DNA from 3 places in the Streptomyces sp. NPDC107765 genome. Region 1 is predicted to be linked to each of the others. Evidence: riboswitches for the same ligand, from Rfam matches in the RefSeq annotation. Region 1 holds a riboswitch; each other region holds the start of a gene.
The links. A riboswitch is a leader RNA that binds a small molecule or an ion and turns the genes downstream of it on or off. The one in region 1 is predicted to bind cyclic di-AMP.
Positions count from the first base shown of each region.

Region 2: another riboswitch for cyclic di-AMP. It lies ahead of ACZ7MX_RS35960 (M23 family metallopeptidase); the one in region 1 lies ahead of ACZ7MX_RS39345 (M23 family metallopeptidase).
Region 3: another riboswitch for cyclic di-AMP. It lies ahead of ACZ7MX_RS16210 (transglycosylase family protein); the one in region 1 lies ahead of ACZ7MX_RS39345 (M23 family metallopeptidase).

Region 1 covers NZ_JBVKBL010000030.1:18,683-24,149, forward strand. Annotated here, with positions in the region: gene ACZ7MX_RS39330 (very short patch repair endonuclease) at 1-310, shown strand, start outside; gene ACZ7MX_RS39335 (hypothetical protein) at 350-652, shown strand; gene ACZ7MX_RS39340 (aldo/keto reductase) at 741-1,700, opposite strand; gene ACZ7MX_RS39345 (M23 family metallopeptidase) at 1,841-3,154, opposite strand; cyclic di-AMP (ydaO/yuaA leader) riboswitch at 3,166-3,311, opposite strand; gene ACZ7MX_RS39350 (DUF2332 domain-containing protein) at 3,615-4,871, shown strand; gene ACZ7MX_RS39355 (PP2C family protein-serine/threonine phosphatase) at 4,974-5,467, opposite strand, start outside.
Region 2 covers NZ_JBVKBL010000022.1:20,569-26,035, reverse strand. Annotated here, with positions in the region: gene ACZ7MX_RS35975 (DNA gyrase/topoisomerase IV subunit A) at 1-259, opposite strand, end outside; gene ACZ7MX_RS35970 (M16 family metallopeptidase) at 607-1,941, shown strand; gene ACZ7MX_RS35965 (M16 family metallopeptidase) at 1,977-3,359, shown strand; cyclic di-AMP (ydaO/yuaA leader) riboswitch at 3,624-3,777, shown strand; gene ACZ7MX_RS35960 (M23 family metallopeptidase) at 3,790-4,590, shown strand; gene ACZ7MX_RS35955 (GntR family transcriptional regulator) at 4,773-5,462, shown strand.
Region 3 covers NZ_JBVKBL010000005.1:488,774-494,240, reverse strand. Annotated here, with positions in the region: gene eno (phosphopyruvate hydratase) at 108-1,388, opposite strand; gene ACZ7MX_RS16210 (transglycosylase family protein) at 1,727-2,383, opposite strand; cyclic di-AMP (ydaO/yuaA leader) riboswitch at 2,391-2,558, opposite strand; gene ACZ7MX_RS16205 (LysM peptidoglycan-binding domain-containing protein) at 2,812-3,861, opposite strand; gene ACZ7MX_RS16200 (cytochrome P450 family protein) at 4,112-5,347, opposite strand.

The sequences.
Region 1 (5,467 bases):
CGCTTTCCCCGGCCCGCGCATTGCGGTGTTCCTCGACGGCTGTTTCTGGCACGGCTGCCCCGAACACGCAACCAGTCCCAAGGCCAATGCCGAGTGGTGGCGCGCGAAGCTCGACGGCAACGTCGCCCGTGACGCAGAAACCAACGCGCATCTCGAAGCGGCGGGATGGACAGTGCTGCGTTTCTGGGAGCACGAGAGTCCCGAGACGGTGGCCGAGTACGTGGCCCGAGCCGTGCGAGAGGCCGGCGCAGGTCGTAAGTCACGGCCACCTGAGCCTCCGGACGGCCAGAACGTACGGGGCCGGACGTAAGGTAAAGGGCAATTGACCCGCGAAACGGAGGAGTTGGGCATGGCCGGCGTTCCGAGCAGTGTGGTGGCGGCGAGTGGGTTGCTCGGGGGTTATGGGGTGGCTCGGTGGACGAAGAAGCGGCCGTTGGGAGGTGTGGCGTTGGCTGCGGCGGGGGCGGTGGCGGCTCGGGAGTGGCAGCGGAAGGCCGGAGGTAAGACGGCGGCGGCGTTGAGCGGGGCCTATGTGGCGGCGTTTGTGGGGTCGCATCCGTTGGCCAAGAAGATCGGGGCCTGGCCTTCGGTGTTCGCCGTGGCGGGTGGGGTGGCGCTGGCGTCCTGGGCGGTGGTGGACCGGCGGGGGTAGGGCGCCCGGCAGCATTGCGGCGCGTGTGGAAGTGGAGCGGGGCCCTGGGGCCCCGCTCCTTCCCTTTGGGGTGGGGCCGCGACTTGGATTACGCCGATGCCTCGTTCAGCAGGGTGAGTTCGGGGGCGGTGAGGGTCAGGTCGGTGACGGCCAGGAGGGGGGCGAGCTGGGCGGTCGTGCGGGCGCTGGCGATCGGGGCGGCGACCGTCGGCTGGGCGGCGAGCCAGGCCAGCGCGACGGTGGCGGGCTCGGCACCGTGGGCGGCGGCGACCGTGTCGAGGGCCTCCAGGACGCGGGGGCCGCGGTCGGTGGCGAGGTACTGCGCGGCCTTCCCGGACCGGGCGCTGTCGACCGCCGCACCCGGCCGGTACTTGCCGGTCAGGAAGCCGGAGGCCAGCGCGTAGTACGGGACCGCGCACACGCCGTTGCGGGCGGCCACGTCGGCGAGTTCGCCCTCGTACGTGTCGCGGGAGACCAGGTTGTAGTGCGGCTGCAGGGCCACGTAACGGGCCACGCCCTCGCGGTCGGAGAAGGCGAGGGACTCCTCCAGGCGCTGCGCGGAGATGTTGGAGGCGCCGATCTCGCGGACCTTGCCGGCCCGGACGAGGTCGTCCAGAGCGGTCAGGAACTCGCCGACCTCGACCGACTCGTCGTCGTAGTGGGTGTAGTAGAGGTCGATGTAATCCGTGCGGAGACGGGTGAGGGACTCCTCGACCGCGGACTTGATGGTGGCGGTGGACAGACCCTTGTAGTCGGGGTGCGCGCCGACCTTGGTGGCGATGACGATGTCGTCCCGATTGCCGCGCGAGGCCAGCCAGTTCCCGAGGACCGTCTCGGATTCGCCGCCCTTGTTGCCCGGCACCCACGCCGAGTACACATCGGCGGTGTCGATGAAGTTGCCGCCGCCCGCCACGTACGCGTCCAGTACGGCGAACGACTCGGCCTCGTCGGCGGTCCAGCCGAATACGTTGCCCCCGAGGGAGAAGGGGGAGACGGACAGCGAGCCCAGGGCCCTGGGGGTAGGGGAGTTGTTGCTTGTCGCGCTCATGGTGGGAGCAACGTTGCGGGGCGGGTGGTTATTCCTGCTCACAGGAGTCATTCCGGTTCCTCGGATGTTCCCGTTTCCTCGGACGGCGGCCACCCTCGCACCGTGGCCGCCGACCTCGCCCCGCCCCGCCCGTCAGGTGCTCAGACGTTGACGCCGTGGTCGCGCAGCCAGGGCATCGGGTCTATCGGGTCGCCGGCGCCGGGGCGTACCTCCAGGTGGAGGTGGGGGCCGGTGACGTTGCCCGTGGCGCCGACCCGGCCGATGACGTCGCCGGTGCTGACCTTGCCCGAGGTCTTGACCATCGAGGACAGGTGGCAGAACCAGAGCTCGGTGCCGTCGTCGAGGGTCAGGACGATGCGGTAGCCGTACGAACCGGCCCAGCCGGCCTGGGTGATGGTGCCGGAGTGCACCGCCTTGACGGGCGTGCCGGTCGGGGCGGCGAAGTCCTGGCCGGTGTGGTCCGCGACCCAGCGGTCACCGGCCTGCCCGAAGCCCGCGGTGAGGGTGTACGAGGAGACCGGGGTGATGAAGCTCTGCGCCAGTTTGGCGAGGCGTTCGGCCTCGGCCTTACGGCGGGCCTCCTCCTCGGCCTTGCGCTTGGCCTCGGCCGCTGCCTCCTTCTTGGCGGCCGCGGCCTTCTCGGCGGCCTTCAGGTCCCCGGCGGCGTCCGTAGTGGCCTGCTTGATCGCGGCCTGCTCGGCGGCCTCGCGGGCCTCCTGCTCGGCGGCGCCCTGCTGGGCGTCGGCCTGCTGGAGGATACGGCTGCGCAGCGCCTCACCGGCGTTCGCACCGGAGCCCGAGCCCGTACCCGCGTCAGAGCCGGAGTCGGAGCCGGAGCCCGAGCCCGTGCCCGACGGCGAGCCCGGTCCGGCGTTCCCGGTGAGCGGGTCGGCGGGGGTGGCGGCGGAGGCGGAAGCGGTGTGCGCGCCGCCGTCGGATATGAGGTCGCCGACGCCGGGCAGGGAGGCGGCGTCCGGGAGGTGGTCGGAGACGGCGTCGGCCACTCCGCCGAGGTCGGGCATCGAGATCGGCACCGGCGGCCGGCCCTCGGCCGTGGCCATCCCGCCCGCGCCGACCGCGGCGATGACACCGACGCCCAGGACCGTCCCCCCGCGGGCGAGGCCACCGCCGCGCTGCTTGGCCACCCGGTGCTTGCCGCGGACCGGGCGGACGGACTCCTCGGTGGGGTTCCATTCCTCCCACGGGCCGTCGGCGTCACCGTTCGCCTCGCCGGCCGTCGCGAAGCGGGTGCCGGTGACGCCGGCCATGTCGGTGGTGACAGCGGTGTCGGTGGCGACAGGGGTGTCAGAGACGAAAGCAGTCTCCGTCACGAAAGTGGGGTCGCCGGGATGCGCGAAGGCGTGCGGGGCGCCTGGCGCGTACGGGGCGCCCGGGCCCCGGTCGTCGAAGTCGTAGGCGGACGGAGCCTCGGGGACAGGCCTGTTGGACGCCACGGGGGCGCACTCCTTTCCTTCCTTCTCGCCTACCGGGTTAGCTGACGGGTTCGGAGCAGGAAGGTCTCCTACGGGCACCCTCTGACGAAGGCGTCCGATTCACCCCAAGGTGGTGGTTCCCCGGTTCCCTTGGTGCAGTTCGAGGTGCTGGAGGTGCGTGAAAAGCGCGTGCGGGATTCGGCGTCGGCGCACGGTGCCGCCTCTTGCGGCGGCTGGGACGACCGCGCTGCGTTATCGGACAGTAATAGAGATCGCGACCGTTTTCCAAGCCTTCCCGGGAATCCATATGCCTCGCGCACCGGCTGTGGCGTGGTGTTTTCCGGTCACCATGGCCATAAATCGGGCGAGTTGACCGCACCACCCCGTGCCACGCCTAAACGATCTCTCGATGATTGTGCGTCAGTTGTTATGCGGAGGGGTGCCTGACCATTACGGAACGTGAAGACAGTAACGTCGGATCATGGTCGTCAACGCCGAGCGCCCTGGACACTCCCTGCACCCCGGACACTCCGAGCGCCCCGGACACTCCGAAAGTCCCGGACACTCCGAGAGCCCCGGCCCCGCCGAACGCCTCCGCAACGCCGGTCACCACCGCCACGGCCGTCCCGGCCACGGCGGCGTCACGACCGGAAGCGCGCAGGACGTGGCGCGGCGGTACCAGGAGTTCTCCTGGGGCGAGGCGCGCGGGCGGTCCGACGCCCACGAGGAGTTGAGCGCCCGGATCGGCCAGGACCAGGAGTTGTGCGAGCTGCTGGCGGGTTCGCTGCCGGCCGGCAACAAGCAGCAGCCCCAGCTCCTGCTCGCCGCCGTACGCCATCTCGACGGCCCGCACGCGGAGCAGGGCCCGCGCGGCGCCGCGGCGTACGGGCGCTGGCGCGAATGGACGATCCGGCACTGGGACCAGGTGCGGGACGTCATCATGCGCCGCGGCACCCAGACCAACGAACCGGCCCGCTGCGCCACGCTGCTGCCGCTGCTCGCCCGGCTGCCCCAGCCGCTGGCCCTCCTGGAGGTCGGCACCTCGGCCGGGCTGTGCCTGCACCCGGACCGCTATCGGTACGCGTATGGACACGGGTACGGGGAGGCGGGCGATCCGGCAGCCCACGCCCCGCTCGTCGAAGTAGGCCCGGCCGACAGCCCCGTCGTCTTCCACTGCCAGGTGCAGGCGCCGGTGCCGGGGCCGGTGGCGGCGGGGCCCGGGCCGCACGTCCCCACCCGCCTGCCCGAGGTCGTCTGGCGGGCCGGGATCGACCTGGCACCGCTCGACCCGGTCGCCGAGCCGGACGACCTGCGCTGGCTGCGGTCGCTCGTATGGCCCGGCGACGAGGCGCGGGCGGCCCGACTGTCCGCGGCCGTCGACGCGGTGCGGACGGTGCCGCGGCCGCGGATCGTCCGCGGGGACCTGATCGACGAACTGCCCGCGCTGGCGGCCGAGGCGCCGGCCGGGGCGACCCTGGTCGTGTTCCACACCGCCGTGCTGAGCTACCTGCCGTATGCCCGGCGCGAGGAGTTCGCCCGGCTCGTACGGTCGGTCCTCGACGGGCGGGACGGCGGCGGCCACTGGATCTCCCAGGAGCACCACTCCGTACTGCCGTGGCTGCCCCTGCCCCCGCACCACACCCCACGCCCGGACGACCCGCTGCAACTGACGCTCGCCCTGGACGGGCACCCGGTCGCGCTCACCGGCCCGCACGGACAGAGCTTCCGCCCGCTGTAGTGGGCCGGGGCCCGTGGCATGCCCCTGGGTCCGTGGCAGAAGCCTGCCAGGGACCTGCCAGGGAACCGGGCAGGAACCTTCCGGGAACCTGACGTCGAGCCCTCACTCCCCCATCGGCCGCTGCAGCGCCAGCAGGGCCATGTCGTCCGCCGGGGCTCCGCCCGTGTGCCGGGCGACGTCCTCGATGAGGGCGTCCAGGAGGCTGCCGGGGCCCGGGAAGTGCCGGCCGCGGAGCTTGTCCGCCGGGTCGTAGAAGCGGCCGCGCGGGTCGCGGGCCTCGGTCACGCCGTCGGTGAAGAAGACGAGCAGCGAACCGGCCGGGAAGAACGACTCGTCGGAACGGTCCGGCCAGCTCGCCACCTCGCTCATCCCCAGCGGCAGCGCAGGCACGGCGGGCAGCAGCTCGCACAGCCCGCCGTCCGGGCCCAGCAACAGGGGCGCCGGATGACCGCGATTGAGGACCCGCAGCACGGGCCGCCCGTCGGCGGGGACCTCGGCCAGGACCGCGGTGGCGAACCCCTCGTACCGGTCGAGCCCCGTGCGCCACCCGCCCTCCCGTTGCAGTGCCCGCTCCAGCCGGCCGGCCACCGCCTCCA
Region 2 (5,467 bases), on a different contig from region 1:
GCTTACCCATCACCTCGCCGACGACCCGGGCGCACTTCACATAGCCGCGGTCGGGGCGCAGGCCCATCTCGTTCATCTGGTAGAGGATGCGGCGGTGCACGGGCTTGAGGCCGTCGCGGGCGTCCGGCAGGGCGCGCGAGTAGATGACCGAATACGCGTACTCGAGGAAGGAACCCTGCATCTCGTCGACGACGTCGATGTCGAGGATCCTCTCCTCGAAGTCGTCCGGCGGCGGGGTCTTCGTGCTGCGGCGGGCCATCGCGGCTGCGGCTCCTTCTGCTGCGTCTACTGCCGAGGTCGGGGACGGCGCCGGGGCGTCGTCGGTCAATCAGCCGGGTCGATCAGCTGGGGGATCAACCGGCGAGTATCTCTGAGTCTGACGCGGACCATTGTGGACCGCCCCACTGACAACGCCGACCGCGACTCCCCCTTCCGCCCCCGCGGCGGCCCGGTGGCGGCCTCCACGACGGCCCGGCGGCGGCCCCATGACGGCTTTTGCGCGGGCCCTCGTTCGGGGGCGGTCCTGCGGGAACTTCGCCAGATGCCGACGCGGTTGCATACAGTGACAGAACTTCCTCGCAAGCGATCGAAGGGACGTACATGCCCATGGGTCACACGGCCACAGAACAAGCCGGCTCCGGCGGCCTGACAGCGACCGAGCACCGGCTGGCCAACGGCCTGCGCGTGGTGCTCTCCGAAGACCACCTGACCCCGGTCGCAGCGGTCTGCCTCTGGTACGACGTCGGCTCCCGCCACGAGGTCAAGGGCCGTACGGGCCTGGCTCACCTCTTCGAGCACCTGATGTTCCAGGGCTCCGCGCAGGTGAAGGGGAACGGCCACTTCGAGCTGGTGCAGGGCGCCGGCGGTTCGCTCAACGGCACCACGAGCTTCGAGCGCACCAACTACTTCGAGACCATGCCCGCCCACGAGCTGGAGCTGGCGCTCTGGCTGGAGGCGGACCGCATGGGTTCGCTGCTGACCGCGCTCGACGAGGAGTCCCTGGAGAACCAGCGCGACGTCGTCAAGAACGAGCGCCGCCAGCGCTACGACAACGTCCCCTACGGCACGGCCTTCGAGAAGCTGACGGCCATGGCGTACCCCGAGGGCCACCCGTACCACCACACCCCCATCGGGTCGATGGCCGATCTGGACGCCGCCTCCCTGGAGGACGCCCGGGCGTTCTTCCGTACGTACTACGCGCCCAACAACGCCGTCCTGTCGGTCGTCGGCGACATCGACCCGGCCCGGACGCTGGCCTGGATCGAGAAGTACTTCGGCTCGATCCCCTCCCACGACGGCAAGCAGCCGCCCCGGGACGGCACCCTGCCCGACGTGATCGGCAGCGAGCTGCGCGAGGTCGTCGAGGAGGAGGTGCCCTCCCGTGCCCTGATGGCGGCCTACCGCCTGCCGCACGACGGCACCCGTGAGGCGGACGCCGCCGACCTCGCGCTGACCGTCCTGGGCGGCGGCGAGTCCTCCCGCCTGTACAACCGCCTGGTGCGCCGCGACCGCAGCGCCGTCGCCGCCGGCTTCGGTCTGCTGCGGCTGGCCGGTGCCCCCTCCCTGGGCTGGCTGGACGTGAAGACGTCCGCCGGGGTGGAGGTGCCCGCCATCGAGCGCGCGGTCGACGAGGAGCTGGCGCGGTTCGCCGCCGAGGGGCCCACCCCGGAGGAGATGGAGCGGGCGCAGGCCCAGCTGGAGCGCGAGTGGCTGGACCGCCTGGCGACGGTCAGCGGCCGCGCCGACGAACTGTGCCGCTTCGCCGTCCTGTTCGGCGACCCGCAGCTCGCGCTGACCGCCGTGCAGCGGGTCCTGGACATCACCCCCGAGGAGGTGCAGGCGGTCGCCAAGGCCCGGCTGCGCCCCGACAACCGCGCGGTGCTCGTCTACGAGCCCACCGAGCCGGCCGGCAACGCCGAGGAAGGGGAGACGGAGCAGTGAGCGACGCCACCCGTCAGGATTCCGCAGGGAGCACCATGCAGTTCCACCCGCAGCCCCAGAGCGGCGCGCCCAAGCCGTGGGCCTTCCCGGCCCCCGAGCGCAGCCAACTGCCCAACGGCCTCACCCTCCTGACCAGCCACCGCCCCGGCCAGCAGGTCGTCGCGGTCGAGATCAACCTCGTCGCCCCGCTGGACGCCGAGCCCGAGGGCCTGGACGGCGTCGCCACGATCATGGCGCGCGCCCTGTCCGAGGGCACCGACAAATACGACGCGGAGGGCTTCGCCGCCGAGCTGGAGCGCTGCGGCGCCACGCTGGACGCGCACGCCGACCACCCCGGCGTACGCGTCTCCCTGGAGGTCCCGGCGTCCCGGCTGACCCGCGCGCTGGGCCTGCTCGCCGACGCGCTGCGCGCCCCCGCCTTCCCGGAGAGCGAGATCGAGCGGCTGGTCCGCAACCGCCTCGACGAGATCCCGCACGAGCTCGCCAACCCGGCCCGCCGCGCGGCGATGGCGCTCTCCAAGGAGCTGTTCCCGGCCACCGCGCGGATCTCCCGCCCCCGCCAGGGCACCGAGGAGACCGTCGCGCGGATCGACGCCGCGGCCGTGCGCGCCTTCTACGACGCGCACGTCCGGCCCGCCACGGCCACCGCCGTGATCGTCGGTGACTTCACCGACATCGACCTGGCCGCGGCGCTGGCCGACACCCTCGGCGCCTGGAGCGGTTCGACCGCCGAGCCGGTCAGGGCCACCCCGATCGCCGCCGACGACACCGGCCGCGTGGTGATCGTGGACCGTCCCGGCGCGGTCCAGACGCAGCTGCTCATCGGCCGGATCGGCGCCGACCGGCACGACCGCGTGTGGCCGGCCCAGGTGCTCGGCACGTACTGCCTGGGCGGCACCCTCACCTCCCGGCTGGACCGCGTCCTGCGCGAGGAGAAGGGCTACACCTACGGGGTGCGCGCCTTCGGCCAGGTATTGCGCTCCACGGCTCCCACGTCCCCCGAGGGCACCACCGGCGCGGCATTGCTCGCCATCAGCGGCTCGGTGGACACCGCCTCCACCGGGCCCGCGCTGGAGGACCTCTGGAAGGTGCTGCGGACCCTCGCGGCAGAGGGGCTGACGGACGAGGAGCGGGACGTCGCGGTGCAGAACCTCGTCGGGGTGGCGCCGCTCAAGTACGAGACCGCGGCGGCCGTCGCGGGCACCCTCGCCGACCAGGTGGAGCAGCAGCTCCCGGACGACTTCCAGGCGCAGTTGTACCTCCGGCTCGCGGAGACCGGCACGGTCGAGGCGACCGCCGCCGCCGTCAACGCCTTCCCGGTGGACCGCCTGGTGACCGTCCTGGTGGGCGACGCCGCGCAGATCACCGAGCCCGTCAAGGCGCTGGGCATCGGAGAGGTGACGGTCGTCAGCGGCTAGTTCTTCGTTGGCGCATGACGGTGCGTCACGTTCTGACCGGCTCCCGTGGTGTTCGCTCACCACGGGAGCCGTCGTATGTCCGGGGGAGTCCCTCGGAGGCGGCCGGAGCCAGCCGGAGTCCGCCGTATGTCCGGTTTGCGAGGGCTCGTTGGGTCGGAACTTGTGGCATCCCGCACAAAAACGCGGTTCCGTTTGGCTCCGCAAAGTGGCCCCGATTAGCGTCGGTCCGGCTGTTCGTCACAACTCCGCCACAACAGTGGCACCGGACAGTCATCGCCGAGTCCCCGTACGGCGCGAGCCAGGGGAGCCGGGGACCCACGTCCCTGGGGTGAATCGGGCCCCTCTCCGGAGGAGCCCGTAGGAGACCTTCCTGCTCCGAACCCGTCAGCTAACCCGGTAGGCGAGAGGGAAGGAAAGGACAAGCCAGCACATGGCGTTCACCCGAGCCACCGGGAAGCACCGCCGGGCCAGCCGCAGCGCCCGGACGACCCGCAACCTCGCCGGCATAGCCACCCTCGCCACCACCGGCGTCGTCGCCTCCCTGGCCTCGCCCGCGATGGCCGCCACCGACGAGGCACGCACCCAGGACACCGGTCTCACCCAGGCCGTCGTGCTCGGTGACGAACTCGCCCACCGCCTGGAGGTCCAGGCCGACGCCCAGCAGGCCGCCGCCGAGGTCGCCGCCGTGAAGGCGAAGGCCGAGGCCGAGGCCAAGAAGCGCGCGGCGGAGGCCGAGCGGCACGCCGAGGCGGCCAGGAAGAAGGCCAAGGCGGAGCGCGAGGCCAAGGAACGGGCCGCCCGGGACGCCGAGCGCAAGCGCCTGAACGCCTTCGTCGCCCCCGTCGCGGACTCCTACGTCTCCACCGGCTACCAGGCCTCCAGCAGCCTGTGGTCGTCCGGCACCCACACCGGCATCGACTTCCACGCCGCCACCGGGACCTCCGTCCACGCGGTCGGCGCGGGCACCGTCGTCGAGGCCGGCTGGGGCGGCGCGTACGGCAACAACATCGTGATCAAGATGCACGACGGCACCTACACCCAGTACGGCCACCTGTCGTCGATCGGCGTCTCGGTCGGCCAGACCGTCACCCCCGGCCAGCAGATCGGCCTCTCCGGAGCCACCGGCAACGTCACCGGCCCGCACCTGCACTTCGAGGCCCGCACCGGCCCGGACTACGGCTCCGACATCGACCCGATCGCCTATCTGCGGTCGCACGGCGTCAACGTCTGAGCCGGCGCCGGACCGGTCCGCCCCACGCCCGCGGTGCACGCCTGGGCATGCCCCGCGCCCGCTGGCCAAAAAATATCGCCGAATACGCGGAGTCCGTCGGAAAAGCCGCGCCGGTCGAATAGAGTCTCGGAAAAGCCGCCGACCGGCGGCGTTTTCCGGGGATTACGGCGGAGGCACGATCGATGCGAGGCCATATTTCCGCGCATGCGGTGTGCACGGCGATTCGCGAGGACATCGTCTCCGGTGCGCTGGCGCCGGGGAGCCGGCTGATCGAGGAGATCCTGGCGGCGCGCTACGGCGTTTCCAGAGTGCCGGTCCGCGAAGCGCTGCGCACCCTGCAGTCGGAGGGCTTCGTCACCACCCGCCACCACGCGGGCGCCTGTGTCGCCGAACCCACCGAGCAGGAGGCCGCCGACCTGCTCGACATCCGCGCCCTGCTGGAGCCGCTGGGCGCGGCCCGCGCGGCCGCCCGGCGCACCCCCGCCCATCTGAAGGTGCTGCGCGGTCTGGTACGGCTGGGCCGCGAGCGGGCCCGCCACGGCAGCCCCGCCGACCTGCGCCAACTCGACGGCTGGTTCCACGAGACGCTGGCCCAGGCGGCCGGCAGCCCCAGCCTCACCGCCCTGCTGACCCAGCTGCGCCGCAAGATCGAGTGGATGTATGCGATGGAGCCGCTGCCGCGGGCCGGTGAGGCCTGGGACGACCACGGCGCGGTGCTGGACGCGGTGGCCCGGGGCGACGCGGAACGGGCCCGCGCCCTGATGGCGGCGCACATCGAGCGGTCGCTCCCGGTGTACCGGCTGCGGCGCATCGCGGCACCCGACGTGAGCGATACGAAACGGCCCGTCAACACAGCGCGCGCCCGTTCTTAACAAGC
Region 3 (5,467 bases), on a different contig from region 1:
GTTGCCGGGGACGTACGGGGCGCTGGGCGGTCGGCTCGCCCGATCAGCCCTTTCGGGCCTCGGGCCGGGCCGCCCCGGCGGAACCGCGGGGCGCCGCGCTCCGGGTGTCAGCCCTTGAAGCGGGGGAACGCGCTGCGGCCGGCGTACACCGCGGCGTCGTCGAGGATCTCCTCGATGCGCAGCAGCTGGTTGTACTTGGCGACGCGCTCGGAGCGGGCCGGGGCACCGGTCTTGATCTGGCCGCAGTTGGTGGCGACGGCGAGGTCGGCGATGGTGACGTCCTCGGTCTCGCCGGAGCGGTGCGACATCATGCACTTGAAGCCGTTGCGCTGGGCCAGCTCGACGGCGTCCAGGGTCTCGGTCAGCGAGCCGATCTGGTTGACCTTGACCAGGAGGGCGTTGGCGGAGCCCTCCTCGATGCCGCGGGCCAGGCGCTCGGGGTTGGTCACGAACAGGTCGTCGCCGACCAGCTGGACCTTGGCGCCGAGCTTGTCGGTGATGACCTTCCAGCCGGCCCAGTCGTCCTCGAACAGCGGGTCCTCGATGGAGACCAGCGGGTACGCGTCGACGAGCTCCTCGTAGTACTCGGTCATCTGGGCGGCCGAGCGGGACTGGCCCTCGAACTGGTACGAGCCGTCCTTGTAGAACTCGGAGGCGGCGACGTCCAGGGCGAGCGCGATGTCCTGGCCGGGGGCGTAGCCGGCCTGCTTGATGGCTTCCAGGATGAGGTCGAGGGCCTCGCGGTTGGAGCCGAGGTTCGGGGCGAAGCCGCCCTCGTCGCCCAGGCCGGTCGACAGACCGCGCTCCTTCAGGACCTTCTTGAGGGTGTGGTAGACCTCGGCGCCCCAGCGCAGGGCCTCGGAGAAGGACTCCGCGCCGATCGGGGCGATCATGAACTCCTGGATGTCCACGTTGGAGTCGGCGTGCGAGCCGCCGTTCAGGATGTTCATCATCGGCACGGGCAGGACGTGCGCGTTCGGGCCGCCCAGGTAGCGGAACAGCGGGAGGTCGCTGGCCTCGGAGGCGGCGTGCGCGACGGCGAGGGAGACGCCGAGGATGGCGTTGGCGCCGAGCGAGCCCTTGTTGTCGGTGGCGTCCAGGTCGAACATGGCCTGGTCGATCAGCCGCTGCTCGGTCGCGTCGTAGCCGACGAGCTCCGGGCCGATCTGCTCGATGACGGCCAGGACGGCCTTCTCCACGCCCTTGCCGAGGTAGCGGTTGGGGTCGCCGTCACGGAGCTCGATGGCCTCGAAGGCGCCGGTGGAGGCACCGGACGGCACGGCGGCACGGCCGGTGCTGCCGTCGTCGAGGCCGACCTCGACCTCGACCGTGGGATTACCTCGCGAGTCGAGAATTTCGCGGGCTACGACGACGTCGATGGACGGCACGTTGTCTCCTTCATGGGTGTCTGGAGTTCTGCAGCACGAGCCTAACGGCCCGGGGAGCGTCCGCCTCCCCTTGGCCCGCTCCGTGGGACGGAATAACCCCCCAAGCGACACAAAGGCCCAGCTCACGGGACGTTTGCCGCAATGTTCGCCGAGCGGGGAAAGTCCGGCGGAGCGGCCGGCCGGCGGTGGCGCGGACGGGGGGCGACTCCGGGGACGACGGTGGGGATGGCGGCGGGGATGACGGGGGGATACGACAGAAGCCCCGCCGCGGCGCGCCGGGGGGAGGGGCGCGCCGGACGGGGCCGGTCTCACCAGGGGTGACCCGGTGCGGGGACGGCTCAGACGTGGAGCTTCTGACCCGGGAAGATCAGGTTCGGGTTGCCGCCGATGACGGACTTGTTGGCCGCGTAGACGGCCTTCCAGTGGGTGCCGTGGGCCTTGGCGATCTTGGCGAGGGTGTCGCCGGCCTTGACGGTGTAGTTGCCGTGGCCCTGGTTCTTCTTCGGGGCGGCCGGGGCGCTCTCGTGCTTCGGGGCGGCCGGGGTGCGCTTGACGGCCGCGTCGCTCTTCGCCGGCGCGGACTTGGCCACCGGGGCGCTGGTGTTCAGGTCGGGGGACGGGCCACCGGAGGTCAGACCGCCGGCGCCGGCGCAGGACCAGGCGCCCGGGCCCTGGAGGGCGAGGAGCTTCTCGGCCGCGGCGATCTGCTGGGACTTGGTGGCGAGGTCCGCGCGGGGCGCGTACTTGGTGCCGCCGGCGGCGGCCCAGCTGGAGTTGGAGAACTGCAGGCCACCGTAGTAGCCGTTACCGGTGTTGATCGACCAGTTGCCGCCGGACTCGCACTGGGCGACCTTGTCCCAGGTGGCGACGGAGGCGGCGGACGCGGAGGTGGCGCCCATCAGCGGGACGGCCACGGCGGCACCGGCGACACCGGCGAGCGTGGCGACGCGGACGGCCTTGGAGGGACGACGGTGCTTGCCCTTGTTGATCAGCATGGTTCGTTCGTTTCCTCACCGACGCCTACGAGGTGAGCTGTCGGGTTCGGACTGATGAGTCGCCCGGCCGGTGCCATGGGCACCGGGCTTCACCCCAAGCCGGCTGACCCGCTTTCACGGGCCTGGCCGGCGCCTACCTTGGTTCCCCCGCTCCTGCCTACGGCGCTTGCGCGTCAACTGCCTCCGACCACCGGCAGGATTCGGCGTGTGATCGAAGGGGCCCGCTTTGGCGAGCGGTGATGACCGTAAACAGGAACCCCCGTGGTGTTCAAACCCCCCCATCTGGCCCGAGTTGGCCATTTTTGATCACGGAGGGGTTATAAACCCGCAGGTGGGGACCGGTGCGACGGCGGCGGACCCTTCGGGGCCCACCGCCCCACAACGAGACGCTTGTCTCACTTTCGCCAAAGCGGGCCGAAACCGGCGAACTACCCCTTGGACTGCCCGAGATCGAGCTGCTGGCCTGGTTGGATCAGGTCCGCGTCGGAGCCGACGACGTCCTCGTTGCGGTCGTAGAGCGCCGGCCAGCCACCCGGCAGCCGGTGCGCCTGGGCGATCGCTGACAGGCTGTCACCCGGCTGCACGGTGTACCCGTCGCCGCCCGCCGGGGGCGTCCGGTGCGCGTCGTCACCGCGCGAGGCGTGCCGCCCGCCGGCCGTCCGGCCGGCGCCGTCCCCCTCGCCCGGGTCCGCGTCGCCGCGGTGCCGGCCCGAACCGCCCGGCACGCCGTCCGTCCCCGTACCGCCCTGCGACCCGTCCTGCGCCCCGCCCTGCGACCCGTCGGAGGCCGTGCCGTCCGCGGAGCCGGTGCCGTTGCCGTCGTCCGTGCCGCGGCCGTGGCCGCTGCCGTCGCCGGAGGGGCCGGGGGTGCCGGACGGGTCCTCGCCCCGGTCGCCCGGTGTCGCGTCGCCGGACGGCCCGGACGAACCGGAGGTCCGGTCGGGGCCGGGGGACGACTCGCCGGTGCCGGCGGAGTCCGTGGGGTCGGGAGTGGACGGGGACGGCGTGGCCTGCGACGGCTCGTCGTCGGCCGGCCCGTCGCCCGCATCGCCACCGGGGTCGTCGGCCGTCCCGTCGTGCATCCCGGTGGAACCGGTGGAGCCGTCGTCGTCCGAGGGGTCGGGTATCGGGGTGCTGGTGCCGCCCGGGTCGACCTGCGGTGCCCGGCCGTCCTTCGTCAGGCCGGCGTTCACCGCACAGCTCGGCCAGGCGTCCGGGCCGAGGTCGTCGAGGATCGTCTCGGCCACCGCGATCTGCTGGGCGCGGCTGGCGAGGTCCGGCCGCGAGGCGTAGGCCCCGCCGCCGTGCCGGTCCCACATCTCCTGGGTGAGCTGGAGGCCGCCGTAGAAGCCGTTGCCGGTGTCGGAGCTCCAGATGCCGCCGCTCTCGCACTGGGCGACCCGGTCCCAGGTCGCGGTGTCGGCGGCATGTGCGCCGCCGGCGGAGAGCAGGGGCAGTGCGAGTGCCGAGCCGGTCACTCCCGCCGTGACAAAGATGGCCGGTGCTTGACGGGGGCGCCGGTGTCGGCCGTTCCCGGAACGCATGCGGATGCCTTTCGCGCGGCGGTTGAGTTGTCGCGATCCAGCGGTTTCCTCGACAGTGTGTTCGAGGAACCGTTGATCGTGGATCGAAAAATAGCCGGGGTCACGGGTAGTCACAAGTCGGTGTAGCAAAGATCACGCGCAGGTCACGTCCTGACGCTCTGTCACCACCGGCCTCCGCCGCAGGTCAGGGCCGCTCGGGCGCGAACTCCACCGGCAGCGACCGCAGTCCGCGCATGATGAGCCCGCCGCGCCAGCGCAATTCGCCCGGTTCCACCGCAAGCCGGATGTCCGGAAGCCGGGTCAGCAGGGTGGCGAGCGCGGTCTGCCCTTCGAGCCGGGCGAGCGGGGCACCCAGGCAGTAGTGGATGCCGTGCCCGTAGCCCAGGTGCTGATTGTCACGCCGGGTCAGGTCGAGCACGTCCGGCTCGGGGAAGCGCGCCGGGTCGCGGTCGGCGGCGGCCAGGACGACCAGGACGGGGTCCCCCTCGGCGATCCGCCGACCGCCGAGGGTCAGCTCCTCGGTGGCGAACCGCCAGGTCGCCAGCTCCACGGGGCCGTCGAAGCGGAGCAGTTCCTCCACGCCGGTGGCCAGCAGCCCGGTGTCGCCCGCCGCCAGCGACTTCTGCAGCAGCTCGCGCTGGGCGGGGTGCCGCAGCAGCTGGTACGTACCGTTGCCGATCAGGTTCACGGTCGTCTCAAAACCGGCGAACAGGAGGATGAAGGCCATCGCGGCGACCTCGTTCTCGGTGAGGTGCTCGCCGTGGTCCGAGGCGCGGATCAGCCCGGAGATCAGGTCCTCGTCCGGGGCCGGGGTGGCCTCCAGGGTTTCGCGCTTGCGGTGGATCAGCTCGGCGAGATAGCCGCGCATCTTCTTCACCGACCGCGCGACCCCGCCGCGCGGCCCCCCGCCGTGCCGGATCATCATGCCCGCCCAGTCGCGGAAGTCGTCCTGGTCCTCACGCGGGACGCCCAGCAGGTCGCAGATCGCGTAGATCGGCAGCGGGAACGCGAACTCGTGGATCAGATCGGCCTCACCCCGACCGGCGAACCCGTCGATGAGGTGATCGGTCAGCTCCTGCACCCGGGGCGCGAACTCGGCGACGCGACGAGGGGTGAACGCCTTGCTGACCAGCCGGCGCAGCCGGGTGTGGTCCGGCGGGTCGATGTTGAGCAGATGCGTCATCAGGTTGGCGCTGCGCTCGCCCGGGATGCCGACCTTGCCCTTGCCGTGCGCGGACTCGCTGTGGTGCACCGGATTCTTGGAGAGCCGGGCGTCGGCCAGCGCCTGCCGCGCCTCGGTGTAGCGGGTCACCAGCCATGCCTCGACCCCGCTGGGCAGCGCCGTGCGGTGCACCGGCGCGTGCTCGCGCAGCCAGGCGTACGCCGGATACGGGTCGGACGCGAACTCCCAGGTGAACAGCGGGGGCGCGGGCGGGACCGGCCGGTCCGCCGGGCAGCCCGCGGAGCCGTCCGCAGCGCTGTGGGCGGGCGTGGGGTCCGGCGGGGTGGGCTGGGGCTTGTCGTGCACCCTCTGACCGTA